DNA from 4 places in the Mesorhizobium sp. P160927 genome. Region 1 is predicted to be linked to each of the others. Evidence: riboswitches for the same ligand, from Rfam matches in the RefSeq annotation. Region 1 holds a riboswitch; each other region holds the start of a gene.
The links. A riboswitch is a leader RNA that binds a small molecule or an ion and turns the genes downstream of it on or off. The one in region 1 is predicted to bind cobalamin.

Region 1 (5,003 bases):
GCAATCGAAAATGATTGCGGCTTTTACTTGGGCCACACGAATTGCCACGTCCATCTCCGAATTGGCGGGAGGCTAGCAATACCCGAAACCTGCCACTTCGCCCGTCGTCTGCGCGAATCAACTGGGGAAGCGGACAGACGCGCAGCATCATGTATTGTCGCCGCCTGAGCGAACGCGCCAAGCAGTCTACTTTGAGAAACGACGTGTGTACGATTTGTTCGACGCGCGGGGCCGGTATGTTCCCAAGCACCAATACTATAGCGTAGTATCACATTTGTATTTCTGCGGATGAGGACACGTGCCGCAGGAAAATTGCACATTTTCGCCGTGTGGCTTATTTCCAAGAGTGTGATCGGTTTGGCACATTCCCGGCCGACATCCGCCAGCCGGCAACTCCCCACACCGTGAGGAAGAGAAGCCTCACGCCTGCACTTTCTGCCGGAGCGCGCGTGCTGCAGCGACCATGTTAATGAGGGCAGGGCGGACCTCCTCCCATTGCCGTGTTTTGAGGCCACAGTCCGGGTTTATCCACAGTTGGCCGTCGGACAGTCGCTCGCGGGCAAGCATGACTAAGTCCCGAATCTCGCCGACTTCCGGGACGCGTGGTGAGTGAATATCATAGACGCCGGGACCGATTTCGTTCGGATATTTGGAGCTCGTGAAGGCGTCCAACAGTTCCATCTTCGAGCGCGACGTCTCAATCGAAATGACATCCGCATCCATTCCAGCGATCGCGTGAATGATCTCGTTGAACTCCGAATAGCACATGTGGGTATGAATTTGAGTCGCGTCCTTTACACCCGTTGAAGCGATCCGGAAACATTCGACAGCCCAGTCGAGATAGACTTTCCAGTCAGATTGGCGCAGTGGCAATCCTTCGCGAAACGCGGCCTCATCGATCTGGACCATCCTTGCGCCGGATCTTTCGAGATCCGTCACCTCGTCGCGGATGGCGAGCGCGATCTGGCGGCAGGCTTCGGAGCGGGGTACGTCGTCGCGAACAAAAGACCAGTTGAGAATGGTGACTGGGCCTGTGAGCATTCCCTTCACGGGCTTTTCCGTAAGCGACTGGGCGAATTGCCACCAGCGCACTGTCATCGGATTGCGCCTCGATACGTCGCCGAAAATGATGGGGGGACGCACGTAGCGCGACCCATAGCTTTGTACCCAGGCATGCTGGGTGAGCGCGAAGCCGGACAACTGCTCGCCGAAATGCTGTACCATGTCGTTTCGCTCGAACTCACCGTGCACCAGCACGTCCAGCCCGATCTCTTCCTGCCACCGAATTGCAGCCTTGATCTCCTTCTTCAGGAACGTCTCATAGTCGACATAGCTCAGCTGGCCTTTCGCATGAGCGGCCCGCGCCTTGCGTACCTGCGACGTCTGCGGGAAGGACCCGATGGTCGTCGTCGGGAACGGCGGCAGCCCGAGTGAGCCGGCTTGGACTCTGGAGCGCTCGGCAAAAGCGCTCTCCCGTCGCTTCGCGCTGTCGTCAATGCTAACGATCCGCCCCTCAACAAGCGGGTCATGGATCCTCGTGGATGTCACGCGCGTGGCGGCAGCCTCGGCAGACGCTTTCAACGCGCCAGCCACCGCATCTCTGCCTTGGGACAGGGCCCGGGCCAGCAACACCAATTCGTCGGTCTTCTGGGCCGCGAAGGCGAGCCACGACCTGATGTCCGCCTCGAGTTCCGTCTCCATGCGCAGGTCGATCGGCACATGCAGCATCGAGCAAGAAGGCGCGATCTCGACGCGGTCCAAGGGCCAGCCGGCGACGATCGGTTTGATGCGGTCGAGAATGGCGGGCAGGTTCGCACGCCAGACGTTGCGGCCATCGATCAAGCCAAGCGAGAGCACCAGATCCTTCGGAGCGAGCCGACCCACCGTTTCCAGCTGCTCGGGAGCGCGCACGAGGTCAATATGCAGCCCGGCCAGGGGCAGAGAAACCGCGGTTTCGAGATTGTCTCCCAGCGACCCGAAATACGTAGCCAGCATGATCTTCAGCTCGGGCGCGGCTTTCGACAGCTGGCCATAGGCGAACTCGAACGCAGCTCGTTCGTTGGAGTTCAGATCGAGGACAAGCGCTGGCTCATCGATCTGCACCCAGTCGGCTCCCGACAGCTTCAGCCTCTGCAGGAGTTGCTCGTAAACGGGCAGCAGCCGCGGTAGGAGCGCGATAGGATCAAACCCTTCGGCAGGCGATTTCGCCAGCTTGAGGAAGGTGATGGGTCCAAGGATGACTGGGCGTGTGTGAATGCCGAGAGCTTTGGCCTCGAGGAAGTAATCGACGGGTCTCGTCGACGAGAGGGCGAACGTCTGATCATCATCCAGTTCCGGCACAATGTAGTGGTAGTTCGTGTCAAACCACTTGGTCATTTCCATCGCGGTTACACCGGGCCCATGCGCCGCCTCCTGGTGACCAGCGTGTGCACAATCCTCCGTCTGACCCTGGTTGCCGCGCCCCATTGCGAAGTAGATGTCAAGTGGGACCTCGCCGCTATTCCAGCCGTAACGGGAGGGAATGGCGCCGACCATGGCTGCGGTGTCAAGCACATGGTCGTAAAGCGAGAAGTCGTTTGACGGGATTTTCGACACGCCGCGATCGCGCTGCTCTTCCCAGCTAGCGGCACGGAGCGCCTTCGACGTCGCAAGAAGGTCGCCAGCGGACGATGTTCCGGACCAGTAGCTTTCAAGCGCGAATTTCAGTTCTCGCCGACGACCGAAGCGCGGCACGCCGAGCGTTGCTACAGGAATTTGCTGAGAGACAGTCATGTCATACCCCGATGGTTGGGGGCGTCGGTGACAAGGAAGGCGCTAGCAGGCCCGGCACGCCCGGGTTGCAGCGGCCACCGAGACACCCCGCCCGTGGACGTAATTCGTCGTGGCAGGTCTCCTGGCTCGCGGGGTCATAGCCTCTACCCGTCTTCCCGAGGGTATTCGCCTCAGTGACATGAGTGGGGTTGGCTCGCCGCTAACAGTTGCGGGGGCAGCGCCGGCATCGCACCGGCTTCCCTCTTAGCTCCGCTGCGGCAGCGCCGCACGCGAGAACCACGACACGCCAGACAATCACAGCAATCCCTTCTCTTGTCAATGGCGCATAACGAAATGTTTATGTGGTTATGTCATGGCGCTTTTACGCTTATCTAACATTGTGAAACATGGAGTCGTCCATTTGCCGGCGCTGCACCGCTGCCCCATTGTCCAACTAATGGAGGCCGTGCGGAGCCACAACAAGACTTTAACCTCAACCTGAAAAGCGCTACCGCTCAAAGGACGCTGGTGATCCGCGAGCGCCGAGCCAAGGGTTGTGTGCGTCAAGTTCTGCAAAATGGGGCGGCCATGATGCTGGTCATGCGGCTTGGCGCAGAGCGAGCTTCTTGTGCTCGCGCAGGTCGTCCATGTTGATGTATCGGTTGGCCTCCATCCAGTTTTCATTGGTCTCGACGGCCAAAGCCCTGACCAGGCGCAGGCAGCTTTCGGTATTGGGGAAGATGCGCACGACATAGGTGCGCCGGCGGATTTCCTCGTTGAGCCGCTCCAGCATGTTGGTGGATTTGAGATGCTTGTGGTGCTGTCTCGGCAGCCTGAAGAAGGTCAGGGTTTGTTCGATGGCATCCTCGGCCCAGCCTGTCAGGCGCGGATAGCGTGCCGACCATTTGGCAAGCCATGCGGCAAGATCAGCCCTGGCCTCTGCGAGATCGCGCCGGTCGTAGAGCCAGCGCAATTCCTGCAGGCAGTCGTCGCCGTGCTTCCTCGGCAGATGATCGAGCGCGTTCCTGAGGAAGTGCACGTAGCAGCGTTGCCAGGCGGCTTCGGGGATCACCTCGCCGATCGCTGCCACCAGGCCGGCGTGATCGTCGGACACGACCAACTCGACGCCCTTGAGGCCGCGCGCCTTGAGGCCGACGAGGAAGTCCCTCCAGGCCGAGCGGCTTTCGCGATTGGCCATCTCCACGGCCAGGATCTGACGCCGGCCGTCCCAGTCGATGCCGACCGCGATCAGCACTGCCTGGCTCATGACGATGCCGGCTTCGCGCACCTTCTCGTAGCGAGCGTCGAGGATGAGGTAGGCAAAGGGCTCCTGAAGCGGTCGTTCGGCAAACGCCTTCAGGCTCTCGTCCAGCCGTTTGTTGATGGCCGAGATCGACGAGGCCGAGAAGGCATGGCCGCACAGTTCTTCCGTGATCGCCTTGACCTTGCGGGTCAACACGCCCTGCACATACATCTCCGCCAGCGTCGCACCAAGGCCCGCTCGGAACGCTGGTAGCGCTCGAACAGCTCGGTGGAGAAGCGCCCGGCACGGTCCTGCGGAACCCGCAGCTCGAGCTTGCCGACGCGCGTCACAAGGTGCGGCCGTAATAGCCCGAGCGATAGCCAAGCCGTTCGGGTGTGCGCTCGCCTTTCGAAGCACCCAGCGCCTCGTCCATCTCGGCCTCAAGCACCTCCTGCATCACCGCACGGAGCACTTCGTGAAGGCCGTCCGGGTTCGAAAGCAAGATGTCTTTGACGGCAGCGCTGGCGGTCTTAACTTCAGTCTTGGTCATGGTGGCGTTCCTTCGCGGGAATCAGGTGACGTGAACAATCACCAGCCTGCCATGACCGCCCCCCTCTCAGCGAATTTGCAGAACTCTCAGCACACTACCGAGCCAACACCTGCGGAAGGTGTGCGGGATGAGCCCCAACCGATTTCGCGGTGCGGTAGGCGTCACGAGTCATTTAAGGCAGCAGGCAAGGAATCACTGTGTCTGTTGACGGGCTACCCAATGCGTATGTTCTCTCGAAAAGGCTTGTTCGGCTTCGTTCACAAAGTCCGAGAAAGCAGCCTCTGAGGCGACTTCCATAACGCGTCCCTGTATGATCCCAATCTCGTGGGCCGTTAAAGTGTATGAAGACGAAAGCTCGTTGAATTTTTTCACTTGGGTCCAACCCACCATTACTCGAAGCGAAGACGATTAACGGCTATATAGGCCAAATCGCCAGGACAGGGTTGGCTATCCGTAGCA
Region 2 (5,003 bases), 930 kb from region 1:
CGCGCAATTGACGAATCCGACATCGGTCCATGGCGCGCAGTCATTCAGCCAGCGCAGCATCGACATCATCGGCGTCACGCCCGAACCGGCCGAGATGAACAGGTATTTCGCCGCCGGGTGGCTGTGCAGCGAAAAGTCGCCGCCCGGTCCATAGGCCTTGACGTGCGAGCCGGGCGTCAGGTGATCGAACATCCAGCGTGTGCCGACGCTGCCCGCCTGCGCCTTCACCGTCACCGCGATCGAGAATGGTCGCGACGGCGATGATGACAGCGTGTAGGTGCGCATCAGCGGGCCGTCCGGTGTCGGCAATTCCAGCGTCAAGAACTGGCCCGGCTTGTAGCGGAACCAGGTCTGGTTGTCCGAGCGGAAGGTGAAGGTCTTGACGTCGGGCGCCTCGTCGCTGACGCCGATCACTTCCAGCACCTGCAGCCTGTCGTTCCACGGCGCCATCTGGTCGAGATGGCGATAGAGGCCAAGATCAGTCATGGCGTTCATCCCTGCATACCTTTTCATTTTGCGCATGTCGTGATCCCAAAACCGATGCACGGTTTGGGCGAGATGCGCTAGGCGACACTGCGCAGAGCGGGCCGGCCGTCTTCGGAAAGCCGTGGGCCGATAAAGCGCGCGTACCAGTCGACGAACTGGATGACGCCGCCCTCGTGCAGCTCCGAATAGGGACCGGGCTCGTAGGCCGGCGACAGGATGCCGAAGGCGTTTTCCTCGACGATGCGGCGGTCCTGGTCGTTGGTCTCGGTCCAGACATGGGTGAGTTCGGGCAGATCATAGTCGACGCCTTCCACCGCATCCTTGTGGACCAGCCATTTGGTCGTCACCGCTGTTTCCGTGGCGCTGACCGGCAGCACGCGGAACGTCACCGCATGATCCACGAGGATATGGTTCCAGGTTGTCGGGTAGTGGTAGTGCATTAGCGTGCCGATCCGGTCGGCCGAGACGCTGTCGGACAGGTTCCTCTTCACGGCCCGCTTGCCGGTCATCGTGTAGCTCTGGGCATCGCGCAGCAGCGGCGCGCGGGTGGCGCGGTATTGTCCGGCCGGGTCGATCCGAAACTTGCTGGGCAGGCCAACAGCTTCGCACTTCGCCCAGTGGGCCAGCATCTCCGGGTCGTTGTCGGCGCCTTGCACGCCAGTCACGGTCGGCGCTTCCGGGAAGGTCTTGCACAGCTCAGGGTGGTTGCCCGCGCAATGGTAGCATTCGCGGTTGTTTTCCCAGACCAGCTTCCAGTTGCCCTTCTCGATGATCGTGCTCTCGAAGGCGATCTTGGCCTCGCTCAGCCGGTGCGGCTGGAGATAGGGCTCGATCATCGCCCGCATCGGCGCGAAGTCGGCGGGCTCCTTGGCCAGGCAGATGAAGACATAGCCGGCGACGCTTTCGCAGGCGACCGGCTTGAGCCCGAACTGGCTCTTGTCGAACCCATCGGCCATCTGGCGGGCGAACAGCAGCCGGCCGTCGAGTTCGTAGGTCCACTGGTGATAGGGACACACCAGCTTGGCGGCCATGCCCTTGTCGGTGTTGCAGACGCGGCTGCCGCGATGGCGGCAGGAATTGTGGAAGGCGTTGATCTTGCCCTGCTGATCGCGCACCAGCACGACCGGATAATCGCCGATCTGCACGGTGATGAAGCTGCCCGGCTTGGGCAACTCGCAATCATGGCCGATGAACAGCCAGTCGCGATACCAGATCAGCTCCATGTCCAGCTTGAAGTAGTCAGGGTCGGTATAGAAGGGCTGTTCCAGCGAAAGGCCCTGTCTGCGGCCGTTCAAAAGCCTCAGCATGTCGTTGCGCGCGTCCATGTCCTGTCCTCATTTTCAAGGACTGAACTGGTGGTGATGGAGGAAGGACTGGGCGCAAGCCGGCGAAAGCCGGACAACACCATCCGCCCCTTGACCGCCCACCGCGATCAGTCGAGTTCTAGCGATCTCGGGCTGGTTTCCGGGCTCTGGAGTGGTCCTCGCGGACCATCGCGACACCTTCCCAGGCTTTCGCCCAGTGGTCTCCCGTTGCGACTTGAACTCCACCACCGTTGCGGGGGCAGCGCCGGAATCTGACCGGCTTCCCAATTCTCCGCTCCGTCGTCACGCAGCGGCACCTGAGATGGCTTGATCTAATCACGACAGGGTTTGCGACATCGGCACGAAAGCGACATCGCATCCATGCGGCGCGACACGCATGCGGGATCGTCCCGGCATGGTTGCCGCAGGGGGAATCGCCTCTTCTCGCCAGGCGCGCGCGGGCACCGTTTTCGACCCTCAGCCGGCCGGAAAAGGGTTAACGGTTTCGAAAAGTGACTATTAGCACAGTCTAAAATCGAACCGAACGGTTCGTTTCTGTTGACGGTGCGTGCAGGACGGTGTGAACGCCCAGCCCTCCGACACAGTTGGTGATCGGGTCGTCATCTTAGTCAACTACTTGATATCGAACAGAAAAATAAGACATGTAGAAGGCGTTGGTACAATTTCAAGTAGCAGAGTCATGGTCCACGCTGAACAACTTCGTGATTGGAAACGGCAAGGGGGCTCTCCCACATCGGGGCGGTCCGAACGACGCGATTTAATCCAAGACACGCCGCTAGACGGACGGGAAAAATACTGGAGTACAAAAATGAAAAAGATCATCCTCACTGCCGCCGCCCTTCTGGCGATTTCCGGCAGCGCCTTCGCTAGTAGCGACCATTATGGTTCGAACGCCGCGACCCCCGCGGCCACTGTCGACAGTTCCTACACCGCTTCGACCAAGAAGTCGGAGCCGGCTGCCCAGACGCCTGTGACGGGCGCCGACCACAACCTCTTCGGCAACAATTAATAACCATCCCCGGCACGCGGCGGGTGAACCTGCCGCGCCGGTGGACCCTACAATTCAGGAGTATTAAAATGAACAAGATCCTCTTTGCTGCCGCCGCCGTTCTGGCTCTCTCAGGCAGCGCTTTCGCCGGCAGCGACAACTATGGCTCCAACGGCGCCAACCAGGCTGCTGCTGCCTCCACCGACAATCCAAACACCGCGTCGATCGGCAAGTCGGCTCCGGCCACCTCGGCGCCTGTCCAGCAGGGCAGCGACCGCAACCTCTTCGGCCATTAATGGCCTCCCACGGCCGGTGGGCTTTTGCCCGCCGGTCCGCGGGACTTCCAAAATTCAGGAGTTACCTAAAATGAACAAGATCCTCATTGCCGCCGCCGCCGTTCTGGCCGTCTCCGGCAGCGCTTTCGCCGGCAGCGACAACTATGGCTCCAACGGCGCCAACCAGCCCACTGCTTCGTCGACTGTCAATGTCGATACGTCGCATACGGGTGCGATCCGCAACAGCGATTCGCCTGTCTACAAGCTGCTCAATTCGACTGGCGACGTGCAGAAGCCGGCCCATCAGGGTGCCGATCGCAATCTCTTCGGCAACAACTAACCAGCCTGTGCAGACAAAAAGAGCGGCGGGACATGCCCGCCGCTGCTTTTGTTTTTTGCGTTACCGGTACGGCCGTCTTCAGGCCGCCTTTGCTTCCGCTTCGTGGAGGGCAAAGGAGCGACCCTCCGCATCGAAGATATGGAGGTCGCCGGCATTGGCGGTCAGCCGCAGCGTCGAGCCGCGCTTGACCTCGACATTGCCCGGCAGCTTGGTCACCAGCGGCAGGTCGGCCCGGCCGATATCGACATAGACCAGCTGGACCTCGCCAAGCTGTTCGAGATAATCGACGCTCCCCTCGAACAGATAATCCGCACCGCTGGCGATCGCGAGATCTTCCGGCCGTACGCCGAAGCTGACCGCCGCTCCCTTTGCCGAACCAGGTGTCGCGATCGGCACCGTCGCCTTTCGGCCGCCGACATGGCTGACGATGGTCGGGTTGCCCGTCTTGTCGACCGTCGCCGGCAGGATGTTCATGGCCGGCGAGCCGATGAACTGGGCGACGAAGAGGTTGCCTGGGTTCTTGTAAAGTTCCATGGGCGTGCCGACCTGCTCGATGTGCCCGTCCTTCAGCACGACGATCCGGTCGGCCAGCGTCATCGCCTCGACTTGGTCGTGCGTGACGTAGATCATGGTCGTGTTGGGCATCGATTCCTTGAGCTTGGCGATCTCGATGCGGGTGGCGACGCGCAATGCGGCGTCAAGGTTCGACAGCGGTTCGTCGAACAGGAACACCTTCGGATTGCGCACGATGGCGCGGCCGATGGCGACGCGCTGCCGCTGGCCGCCCGACATCGCCTTGGGCAGACGGTCCAGATATTTGGTCAGCTGCAGGATCTCGGCGGCTTGCCGAACCCTTTTGTCGATCTCGGCCTTGCTTTCCTTACCGATCTTCATCGAGAAGGCCATGTTGTCGTAGACGGTCATGTGCGGGTAGAGCGCATAGGACTGGAACACCATGGCGATGCCGCGCTTCGAGGGTGGCACGTCGTTGACCACCTGGCCGTCGATCTTGAGTTCACCCGACGTGATTTCCTCGAGCCCCGCGATCGAGCGCAGCAAGGTCGACTTGCCGCAGCCCGACGGGCCGACGAAGACGATGAACTCGCCCGATTTGATGTCGAGGTCGATGCCGTGGAGAATGTTGAGATTGCCATAGGACTTCTTCACTTGTCTCAAATTGACATCGGCCATTGGTTTCCTCCAGTGATTCCTCGGATGTTTCAACCTATGCGTCCGAACCAGGCGCCATAGCCGCCGAGTTCGACCGACCCGGTGCTCGCCTGCCCGGAGAACCCGTGTCCCGGCAAAGGTTGCAGGGTTCGGTTGCCGAGGTCAACCTTCGCGGGCCTTGCGCCCAGATTGAAGACGCAGACGATCTCCTCATTACCCGACCGGCGGGTGAAGGCGACCGTGTCGCCCTGGCTTTCGATGAAGGCGATGTCCCCCTTGGCTAGCGCCGGATTGGCGCGGCGGAAGGCAAGAAAGCGCCGGTAATGTTCAAGCAGGGAGGTTTCGTCGCCTTGCTGCACGTTGACCGCCTGCCGCAGATGCGCGGCCGGCACCGGCAGCCAGGGTTTTGCCTGGGAGAA
Region 3 (5,003 bases), 880 kb from region 1:
GCAGCGCCGACGCGAACAGCGTCCATACCGGCCAGTCCTGATTGGCCGATGCGATCAGGGCCGCGAAAGCAAGCACGGAGATAATGGTGGTGGGTACGACGACCCGCGTCTGGCCGAGGCGGTCGACCAACCTCGATATTTGCGGCGCCAGGAAGGCATTGGCCAAGGCGAAAGTCGCCGAAACCGCGCCCGCCAGCCAGTATTCGCCACGCGTCTGCGACAGCATCGCCACGATGCCGATTGGCGCCATGGCGATCGGCAGGCGCGCCATGAAGCCGGCGGCGGCAAAGCCCCTGGCTCCGGGAGCGCGAAAGATTTCCGAATAGGGGTTTTGCATGGTTCTGTTCCTCGACGAGGGGCGATTCCACAATTACATACGAGACGTATAAGTGTTAAATAGAGCATACGCCGCGTATGTCAATTGGCATACGACGCGTATGTAGATAAGGCCGGAAGCATGCATCGACCGCGCAAGGAGATGATCGCCGAGACACGCGCCAAGCTGATTGCCGCGGCGCGCCAGGCTTTCGGCACCATCGGCTATGCCGAAGCGTCGATGGATGATTTCACCGCGTCGGCCGGGCTGACGCGCGGCGCCCTTTATCATCACTTCGGCGACAAGAAGGGGCTGCTTGAGGCGGTTATCGCCGAAATCGACGCGGAAATGGCGGGCCGGGTGAATGAGGTCGCGTCGCGGGCGCCGACCCGCTGGCAGCATTTCGTCGACGAATGCACTACCTATATCGAAATGGCGCTGGAGCCGGAAATCCAGCGCATCATGTTCCGGGATGGTCCGGCTGTGCTGGGCGATCCGGCACAGTGGTCGAATGCCAATGCCTGCGTCGGTTCAATGACCGATCATCTGACCGCGCTGCAAGGGGAGGGGGTGGTCGTCCCCGGCGTCGATCCGGAGTCGGCAGCGCGGCTGATCAATGGGGCGAGCAGCCAGGCTGCGCAGCGGATCGCCAATTCGCCAGATCCCGAAGGGACCTCGAAAATGGTGGTGGCCGCGTTCAAGCAATTGCTCGAAGGCCTGCTGAAAAAGCCGGAAGCGCTTTCAAGATGAACCTCCATGGCAGTCCCGCCACCACCTGCAATTGACAATAGCCGGTTTGAGCGCATCCTCGGCAGCCATCTCTGAGGGGAGATTCGGGCATGTGGGATTTTGATATCGGCAGGTCGGTGTCCATCATGATGCGGACCTGGCCTTTCATTGTCTTTCGCATGATCGTCTATTTCGGCATCACGCTGGCCTACATCATGGCAACCGGCACCGGCGCATCCGTCGGCTATGGCGTCGGCCATATTTCCACCGATCCCGACGGACCATTGTCTTTTGCGATGTGGGGCGGCGTGGTCGGTTTCGGCATCGTCTCGATCGCCGTCTACTGGATCCGCGAATACATCCTCTACGTCGTCAAAGCGGGCCATATAGCCGTCATGGTGCATCTGATCGACGGCCATGATGTTCCCGACGGCCAGCACCAGATCGCCTACGCAAAAGAGATCGTGACCGAGCGTTTTGCCGAGGCCAACATCCTTTTCGTTGTCGACCAATTGGTCAAGGGCGCCATCCGCGCCATCACCGGCCTGCTCGGCGGCATCGCGGCCTTCCTGCCTATTCCTGGCCTGAGCGGACTGGTTTCGTTCCTCAACACTGTGATTCGCCTGTCGCTGACCTATGTCGACGAGATCATTCTTGGCTACAACATCCGCATCAATTCGTCCTCGCCGTTCGAAACCGCGCGCCAAGGCGTCGTGCTCTACGCCCAGAACGGTAAGACCATGGTCAAGAACGCCGTCTGGCTGGCGGTCATCATGTGGGCCGTGTCGTTCGTGATTTTCCTGCTGATGCTCGCTCCGGCAGCCGCTATTCTTTACGTCATGCCCGGGCAGCTCGCCGGCTGGGCTTTCGTGCTGGCAATCGTCTTTGCCTGGGCTTTCAAGGCGGCCTTCATCGAGCCCTTCGCCATTGCCTGCCTGATGCAGGTCTATTTCAAGACCATCGAGGGTCAGGTGCCCGATGCCGCCTGGGACGCCAGGCTGGCCGAAGCTTCGTCGAAGTTCAGGGAACTCAAGGACAAGGCGCTCTCCACTTTCGGCGGTTCGCGCTGGGGCACGGCCGGCGCGACGAGCTGATCGGCCGGGCTCGCGGGCGCACCGGCGACGGTGCCGAGGCGCGCCACTGCTGATTTGAGCGGCGCTTCGCCTTGCCCGCGAAAAGTCTCGCTCATGATCAGCTCGGGCAGCGGCAGCCGCCGGCCCCAGCCATGCGTTTCGAGGTCCGGCTTCGGTGCGAACTCGGAAACGCGGCCGACGCAGAGATAGGCGATCGGCGTCACGTGATCGGGAATCGCCAGCAGGCTTTTCAGCGCTTGCGCCTCGATGATGCTGACCCAGCCGACCCCAACGCCCTCGGCACGCGCGGCCAGCCAGAAATTCTGCACCGCGCAGACCGTGCTGTAGAGATCCATCTCCGGATTGTGCCAGCGTCCCAGCGGCGAGCCTTTCGAGCGCTCGCGGTCGCAGGTGATGCAGATGTTTAGCGCGCTTTCGCAAACGCCTTCGAGCTTGAGCTTGCGGTAGAGCGCCTGCCGTTCCGCCTCTATTTCAGGCAGTTCCCGTTCTCGCGCGGCCAGGAACAGGTCGCGCACCTCCGCCCGCCGCGCGGCATCGCGGATGACGATGAAGTTCCAGGGTTGCATGAAGCCGACCGATGGCGCGTGGTGGGCGGCAAGCAGCAGCCGCGCCAGCACCTCGTCGTCGATCGCCTCCGATGTAAAATGGCTGCGGACGTCGCGCCGCGTAAACATGGCACGGTAAACCGCGTCGCGCGCACTCTGGTCAAATCCATCGCCCATTTGAGCGGTCATGGCTTCCCGCATCGCGTGTCCCCTTGCGATTGCAATCGATGCCATCCGCCTGACCATGCGGATGACGATGCCTGCCAGGCCGGTCTTCTGGCTCGGGATCAACCCGCGTCCGGTGCCTTCCCGTCATCGACAGTGGCATCTACCGGCGCGGTCCCCCTCACAGCGTTGGGCACGCCACGGAGTTCAACCGTGTTCCCGATTCTCCCGCCAGGGCATTTGTAGCCAAGTGCAAACACTTGGCGTCGCGGAATGCGGCTAAAACAAACAGACCGGCAGGCACCAGGCAGTAGCGGCAGTCTTACTCCGAAGGGCCGACGACTCCAATGCCGGCAGCGACATGAATGGACGCAGGTTCGATTTTCCCCAGCGATCAAGCCGCAACGCATGGCCATCACGGCGCCGGGGCACTAGATAGGGGGCATGGCCACCCGTCTTTACACGCACCCGATCTTTCTCGAACACATCACCCCGCCCGGTCACCCCGAGCGGCCCGACCGCCTGCGCGCCATCGAGCGCGTGCTCGACGACGAAGCTTTTGCCGCGCTTGACCGCGTCGAGGCACCGCAAGGCGACGAAGCGACCATCCTCTACGCGCATCCCGCCGATTTCGTCGCGCGTGTCCGCGCCGCCATCCCCGACGAAGGCATTGCCCGCATCGACGCAGACACCACCGCCAGCCCGAAAAGCTGGCAGGCGGTGATTACGGCGATCGGTGCCGCCAATGCCGCCGTCGACGACGTCTTTGCGGGCCGCGCCGACAACGTCTTCGTCGCCGCCCGTCCGCCCGGCCACCACGCCGAAAAGACCACTGCCATGGGCTTCTGCTTCTTCAACACGGCGGCAATCGCGGCCCGCTACGCGCAGAAGAAGCACGGCGCCGAGCGCGTCGCCGTCGTCGACTGGGACGTGCATCACGGCAATGGCACGCAAGATATTTTTTGGGACGATCCCTCGGTGCTTTATTGCTCGACGCACCAGATGCCGCTTTATCCCGGCACGGGCGCGAAGAGCGAGACCGGCGCGGGCAACATCGTCAATGCGCCGCTGGCGCCTCGGACCGGCAGCGAGGTGTTTCGCGATGCGTTCCTGTCGCGCGTGCTGCCGGCACTCGACAATTTCGCGCCGGATCTGATTGTCATTTCGGCCGGCTTCGACGCGCACCATCGCGACCCGCTGGCGGAAATCAATCTGACCGAGGACGATTTCGACTGGGCGACCGGCCAGCTGATGCAGCGCGCCGCAATCCACGGCGGCAACCGGCTCGTCAGCCTGCTCGAGGGCGGCTACGATCTGCAGGGATTGGCATTTTCGGTCGCCGCCCATGTCGGGCGACTGATGAAAGGATGAATGATGACCGGTGAGATCAACGAAGACGTCAAGGCGATGAGCTTTGAACAGGCACTCGACGCACTGGAGAAGATCGTCGATGATCTGGAGCGGGGCGACGTGCCGCTCGACCAGTCGATCCGGATTTACGAGCGGGGCGAGGCGCTGAAGGTCCATTGCGACCGGCTGCTGAAGGCCGCCGAGGACAAGGTCGAGAAGATCAGGCTGTCGCGGGACGGCAAGCCGGTTGGAACCGAGCCGCTCGACGCGGACTGAGTCCGGAGCAGCCTTACCGATTTTTGGACACGATCATCATTGAGGATACAGTTCGTCCCGATTGAAACGGACAAGAGGAGATACGGAAGCGATGTGCAGAAACATCAAGACCCTGTTCAATTTTGATCCGCCGGCAACTAACGACGAAGTCCGTGACGCGGCACTGCAGTTTGTCCGCAAGCTGAGCGGCACGACGCGGCCCTCTGCCAAGAACCAGCATGCGTTCGATCATGCGGTCGAAGCCATCGCCGCATCCGCACGCGAATTGCTCGAATCCCTCGAAACCCACCAGCATCCGCGCAATCGCGAAGAGGTGGCGGCCAAATTAAAAGCAAAAGCGGCGATCCGGTTCGCCTGATATGCCCACGCGCCCGCTGACCGCTGACGAGGAGAGTTCATGAGCTTCTTCCCCGGCAAAGACCCTGAGGCCGGCGATGCCTTCGCCAGCGACCAGATCGAGCTGATGGTCATCCCCAACGCCAAGGACATTGGCGGTTTCGAGGTGCGTCGCGCCTTGCCGACCGCCAA
Region 4 (5,003 bases), 2.5 Mb from region 1:
TCCGGCCAGGCCTGCCAGCTTGTGCACCAGCGCGCTCATATTGGCCGGGCCGCCCTCGCGGAAATAGCCGAGCAGGCCGTCCAGTTCGGCACGCGGCAGCGTCGAGGCTTCGACCAGCCTGAGATCCTCGTCGTGGCTTTCGCCGGGAAGCAGCGCCAGTTTGATGCCGCGTTCGCGGGCAATCACCGCCAGTTGGTCGCAGCCATAGCGCCACCACTCGTAGCCGCCGAGGATGCGCACCAGGATGATTTTGGCGTGGCGGGCGACGGTGTCGATCCAGAGGTCGACGGACATGGGATGGCGCAGGTCGCGCAGTGCGGCCAGCCGCATCGAGGGCAGGCGACCGGCATCCGCCTTCCACGCCGCAGCCAGTCCGGCGAGATCGCTGTCGGTGAAGGATAGGGCCACGATGTCCGCCGGCGCCTGCCTGAGATCGACAGGCTCGGCGAGGTCGTCGAGCGAGGCGGAGGTCGTCGTGAGGATGTGCATCGCGGCCCGGCCTGGAAATCAGCCGGCGAGGATACGTTCGATCGCAGGACGGTTCAGCCCCTTGGGGCCGATGACGACGAGGCGCGATCGGCGGTCGTCCCCGGCGGTCCAGGCACGGTCGTAGTAATGATTGACCCGCGGGCCGACGGCCTGCAGCAGGAGCCGCATCGGCTTGCCGCCGACCTCGACGAAGCCTTTCACGCGCAGCACGTTTTCCTGTTCGGCGGCGGCGGCGACGCGCTTTGCCAACTCGTCGGGATTGGCGATCGAGGGAATGTCGACGATGAACGTGTCGAAGTCGTCATGCTCGTGATCGAATGCGCCGTCATGGTGGGACTTGCGGTTCTCGATGTCGTCCTCGACGGCGAGACCGAGCCCGAGCAGCACCGAGGGATCGACCTTGCCATGGGACGTCGGCACGATCTTCACGGCGCGGGCGGAGTGTTCGTTGACGATGGCCTTGGCGCGAGCCGAGCCGGCGGCGTCCATCAGGTCGCTCTTCGACAGGATGATCAGGTCGGCGCAGGCGATCTGATCCTCGAACACTTCCTCGACCGGATCGTCATGGTCGAGGCTCTCGTCCTGCGCGCGCTGCGCCTGCAGGGCGTCCATGTCGTTGGCGACGCGGCCTTCCGCCAGTGCGGGGCCGTCGACCACGGCGATGACGCCATCGACGGTCACGCGGCTCTTCACCGTCGGCCACTGGAAGGCTTGGACCAGAGGCTTGGGCAGAGCGAGGCCCGAGGTTTCGATCAGGATATGGTCGACCTTCGGCGTCAGCGACAGGATCTTGTCGAGGGCCGGCACGAAATCGTCGGCCACGGTGCAGCAGATGCAGCCATTGGCCAGTTCGACGATGTTTTCCTCTGGGCAGGTGTCGATGCCGCAGCCCTTGAGGATCTCGCCGTCGATGCCGATGTCGCCGAACTCGTTGACGATGATGGCAATCCGCTTGCCGCCCGCGTTTTCCAGGAGATGGCGGACCAGCGTCGTCTTGCCGGCGCCGAGGAAGCCGGTGACGACGGTGCAGGGAACGCGAGACAGAGATGTTGTCATGATCAGTCTTTCAGCATGTCGAGGGGTGGAATGCGGGCAACGAGGCCGCGCTTGAGGCTATCGGGCCTGCCCCGCCAGGGAATGAGGCCGTCGCTCGAGGTGGCGAAGAGTTTCGCGCCGGTGACGAGATCGGCGCCGCTGGTCGTGGTCAGATCGCCGAACACATAGCTCCAGCAGCCGTCGCGCAGGATCGCGGCGCTGAGCCGGCGCTTGCAATTGCCGAGGCATTCGACCGTGCGGACGCGAATCTTCTCGGCCAAGGCGGCTTGGCGCGTATCTTCAGCCAAAAGTTCGCCGGCCCGGGGACGGGCGTCGGAGCCGGTCTCGTCGCGACAGGAAGCGCAGACAATGACCGTGATGCCGGCCAGGGAATCATCCCCGCCGGACGAAATGTCGGTTGTTTCAGCCGAAAAGCTGCTGTCGCGATCCAAATCAGGCTCCTTGCCCGGAAAACCCGCCAGGCGATCGGATTATTGCATTCCAGACGGCAGGTCTCCTGGCTCGCGGGTCATCGCCTTGGTAGCCGCCTTCCCGGGACAATCCCAGTGGCTTTCGGCCTTGGCTCTTCGCTCACAGTTGCGGGGACAGCCGCGGATTTGGGATTTTCAATCCCGCACCGCATTCCCTCTTGGCTCCTCCCTTTGCCGAGAGGAGACCGTCTGGATGGGATTTAGGCTCTTGCAGGCAGCGGTGTCAACGCGAGCTTACGACACCGCGATGTCGGACAGCGCCGGGCCGAGATCGCCGACAGGGGTTATTTCCATGCGCTCAAGGCCAAGCCAGCCCTGCATCTGCTTCAATTCCTCGAAGAGCTGGGCGGCGGTTTCGGGCGGTGCGTCGGGCTCGGGGTAGGCGGCATGGACGCGCAGGACACTGGCCGGCCGGTCGGCCTTGAGGTCGATGCGCGCCACAATCCTGTCGCCGAGCAGGAAAGGCAGGACATAGTAGCCATATTGCCGCTTGTCGGCCGGCGTGTAGATTTCGATGCGGTAATGGAAGTCGAACAGCCGCTCTGAGCGCGAGCGCTCGAAGACGACCGGATCGAACGGCGCCAGCAGGGCGCGGGCCTCGATCTTGCGCGGCATACGGGCGTCCTTGTGAAGGTAAGCCGGCTTTTCCCAGCCCTCGACACGGACCGGCAGCAAGTCGCCGAGTTCGACCAGTTCCTCCAGCCGGCCTTTCATGTCGGCCGGCGAGAGTCGAAAATAGTCGCGCAGGTCGCCTGAAGTCGCCACGCCATGGGCACGGGCGGAAATGCGCAGCAATTCGCGATGCGCGTCCTCAGGCGTCGGTACCGGCAGATCGAGGATCGGCTGCGGCAGCACGCGCTCCGGGAGGTCGTAGAAGCGCTCGAAGCCGCGTCGGTGCGCGGTGGTAATGCGCCCGGCCCAGAACAGCCACTCGAAGGCGTGCTTGGCGTGGCTCCAACCCCACCAGCCGCCGGAGCCTTTCTGGCCTTCGAGCGCCGAAGCGGCGATCGGCCCGCGCGCGACGACCTCGCGGTAGATCTCTTCTATATAGGCGGCGTGCTCGCGGCCCCATTTGGCCAGTCCCGGATACATTTCATCGCCTTGCTCGGCGCGCTGCATGCGCCAGCGCATCAGCGGGTAGGTCTCGACCGGCAGGAACGAGGCTTCATGCGCCCAATATTCGAAGACGGTGCGCTTGCGCGTCACGGCGGCGTTGTCGAGCAAAGCGAGGGGATAGGGGCCGAGACGCGAATAGAGCGGCATGTAATGAGCGCGCACCACGGCACTGACGGAATCGATCTGCAACAGGCCGGTGCGGGACAGAACGCGGGCGAAATGGCGACGGTCCGGCGTGCCGGCGGGGCGGGGATCGAGAAATCCCTGGGCGGCGAGCGCGATGCGCCGGGCGGCGGCAAGCGAGATCTTTTCCTTCATGCGGATGCGTCTCTGATGGACCTGTCTGGCACATTGCTGGGCGTGATTCCCATCCATGCTAGCAGGGTTTTGGCGGCAACCGCGTCAGGAGAGAAAAGTGGAGTTTAAAGCGAAGGAAATCAAACAGGAGCGGATGGGACCAGTTTCTCCCGGAATGCCGTCCAGAGCGGAGTTTTGAACAAGGTTTGACTTGCTTCGCTGGAAGTGCTGCGCTAACCCTCGCCGCGTTGCAGCATAGGCCCCTTAAAACGGTTCAGCGGTTAATCTGTCACGCTTCCGCATTAAGGTTCGGTGCTGTAGTCAAAGTGGATTGGCGCCAACGGAAAGCCGCTGCATGAACGCACTTCTCAGTTCGTACCTGCCCATCGTCCTGTTTATCGGCGTGGCACTGGTCGTCGGCCTGGCGCTACTGGCGGCCCCGTTCCTGGTGGCGTATCGCAACCCCGATCCTGAAAAACTTTCCGCCTACGAGTGCGGTTTCAACTCGTTCGACGACGCCCGCATGAAATTCGACATCCGCTTCTACCTGGTGTCGATCCTGTTCATTATATTCGACCTGGAAGTAGCCTTCCTCTTCCCCTGGGCAGTGTCCTTCTCGAAGATCGGCATGCTCGGTTTCTGGTCAATGATGGTGTTTTTGGCAGTGCTGACCATCGGCTTTGCCTATGAATGGAAAAAAGGAGCGCTGGAATGGGATTGAACGACAGTTCAGGCACCCTCGTCGCGCCGAAGCCCAAAGGTATTATCGATCCCAACACCGGCAGGCCGGTGGGGGAGGACGATCCCTTCTTCCTCGAAATCAACAATGAGCTTGCCGACAAGGGTTTTCTGGTCACCTCGACCGAGGCGCTGATCACCTGGGCGCGCAGCGGCTCGCTCATGTTCATGACCTTCGGTCTGGCGTGCTGCGCGGTCGAGATGATCCACACCTCGATGCCGCGTTACGATTCGGAGCGGTTCGGTGTCGCGCCGCGCGCGTCTCCGCGCCAGTCCGACATCATGATCGTGGCCGGCACGCTGACCAACAAGATGGCGCCGGCGCTGCGCAAGGTCTACGACCAGATGCCGGAGCCGCGCTACGTCATCTCGATGGGTTCGTGCGCTAATGGCGGCGGCTACTATCACTATTCCTATTCGGTGGTGCGCGGCTGCGACCGGGTCGTGCCGGTGGACATCTACGTGCCCGGCTGCCCGCCGAGCGCCGAAGCCCTGCTCTACGGCATTCTTCTGCTGCAGAAGAAGATCCGCCGCACCGGCACGATCGAACGGTAAATCCATGGCCGCCTCCTTAAGCGAACTGTCGACCTATCTCGGCGAGAAGCTGCCTGGCCGCTTCGGCGATGCGGTATTCGCCTATGGCGAGCTCACCGTTCACGTCGAGCCTCAGAACTTGATCGAGGTGATGACCTTCCTGCGCGACGATGCGCGCTGCCAGTTCATCTCGATCATCGATGTCTGCGGCGCCGACTATCCGTCGCGGGCCAAGCGCTTCGACGTCGTCTATCACCTGCTATCGCCAAAGCAGAATGTGCGCATTCGCATCAAGGTGCAGGC

Region 2: linked by a shared signal. The riboswitch ahead of AC3CB8_RS06090 (aromatic ring-hydroxylating oxygenase subunit alpha) and the one ahead of metE (5-methyltetrahydropteroyltriglutamate--homocysteine S-methyltransferase) in region 1 are both predicted to bind cobalamin.
Region 3: linked by a shared signal. The riboswitch ahead of bluB (5,6-dimethylbenzimidazole synthase) and the one ahead of metE (5-methyltetrahydropteroyltriglutamate--homocysteine S-methyltransferase) in region 1 are both predicted to bind cobalamin.
Region 4: linked by a shared signal. The riboswitch ahead of AC3CB8_RS22735 (DUF1636 family protein) and the one ahead of metE (5-methyltetrahydropteroyltriglutamate--homocysteine S-methyltransferase) in region 1 are both predicted to bind cobalamin.

Annotation. Positions count from the first base shown of each region.
Region 1 is NZ_JBYMDW010000001.1:2,130,752-2,135,754, forward strand. Features, by position in the region: gene metE (5-methyltetrahydropteroyltriglutamate--homocysteine S-methyltransferase) at 421-2,772, opposite strand; cobalamin riboswitch at 2,867-3,068, opposite strand; partial or broken gene AC3CB8_RS10415 (IS256 family transposase) at 3,350-4,544, opposite strand; gene AC3CB8_RS10420 (SLATT domain-containing protein) at 4,737-4,934, opposite strand; gene AC3CB8_RS10425 (hypothetical protein) at 4,960-5,003, opposite strand, start outside.
Region 2 is NZ_JBYMDW010000001.1:1,197,918-1,202,920, forward strand. Features, by position in the region: gene AC3CB8_RS06085 (FAD-binding oxidoreductase) at 1-486, opposite strand, end outside; gene AC3CB8_RS06090 (aromatic ring-hydroxylating oxygenase subunit alpha) at 564-1,811, opposite strand; cobalamin riboswitch at 1,925-2,126, opposite strand; gene AC3CB8_RS06095 (DUF680 domain-containing protein) at 2,620-2,820, shown strand; gene AC3CB8_RS06100 (DUF680 domain-containing protein) at 2,889-3,095, shown strand; gene AC3CB8_RS06105 (DUF680 domain-containing protein) at 3,166-3,414, shown strand; gene AC3CB8_RS06110 (ABC transporter ATP-binding protein) at 3,493-4,605, opposite strand; gene bglA (beta-galactosidase BglA) at 4,635-5,003, opposite strand, start outside.
Region 3 is NZ_JBYMDW010000001.1:3,011,434-3,016,436, forward strand. Features, by position in the region: gene AC3CB8_RS14475 (MFS transporter) at 1-337, opposite strand, end outside; gene AC3CB8_RS14480 (TetR/AcrR family transcriptional regulator) at 458-1,066, shown strand; gene AC3CB8_RS14485 (hypothetical protein) at 1,156-2,139, shown strand; partial or broken gene bluB (5,6-dimethylbenzimidazole synthase) at 2,256-2,930, opposite strand; cobalamin riboswitch at 2,934-3,115, opposite strand; gene AC3CB8_RS14495 (histone deacetylase family protein) at 3,294-4,220, shown strand; gene AC3CB8_RS14500 (exodeoxyribonuclease VII small subunit) at 4,224-4,475, shown strand; gene AC3CB8_RS14505 (DUF2277 domain-containing protein) at 4,567-4,833, shown strand; gene AC3CB8_RS14510 (pirin family protein) at 4,873-5,003, shown strand, end outside.
Region 4 is NZ_JBYMDW010000001.1:4,657,932-4,662,934, reverse strand. Features, by position in the region: gene cobN (cobaltochelatase subunit CobN) at 1-489, opposite strand, end outside; gene cobW (cobalamin biosynthesis protein CobW) at 508-1,545, opposite strand; gene AC3CB8_RS22735 (DUF1636 family protein) at 1,548-1,976, opposite strand; cobalamin riboswitch at 2,015-2,220, opposite strand; gene AC3CB8_RS22730 (winged helix-turn-helix domain-containing protein) at 2,250-3,449, opposite strand; gene AC3CB8_RS22725 (NADH-quinone oxidoreductase subunit A) at 3,784-4,149, shown strand; gene AC3CB8_RS22720 (NuoB/complex I 20 kDa subunit family protein) at 4,140-4,721, shown strand; gene AC3CB8_RS22715 (NADH-quinone oxidoreductase subunit C) at 4,726-5,003, shown strand, end outside.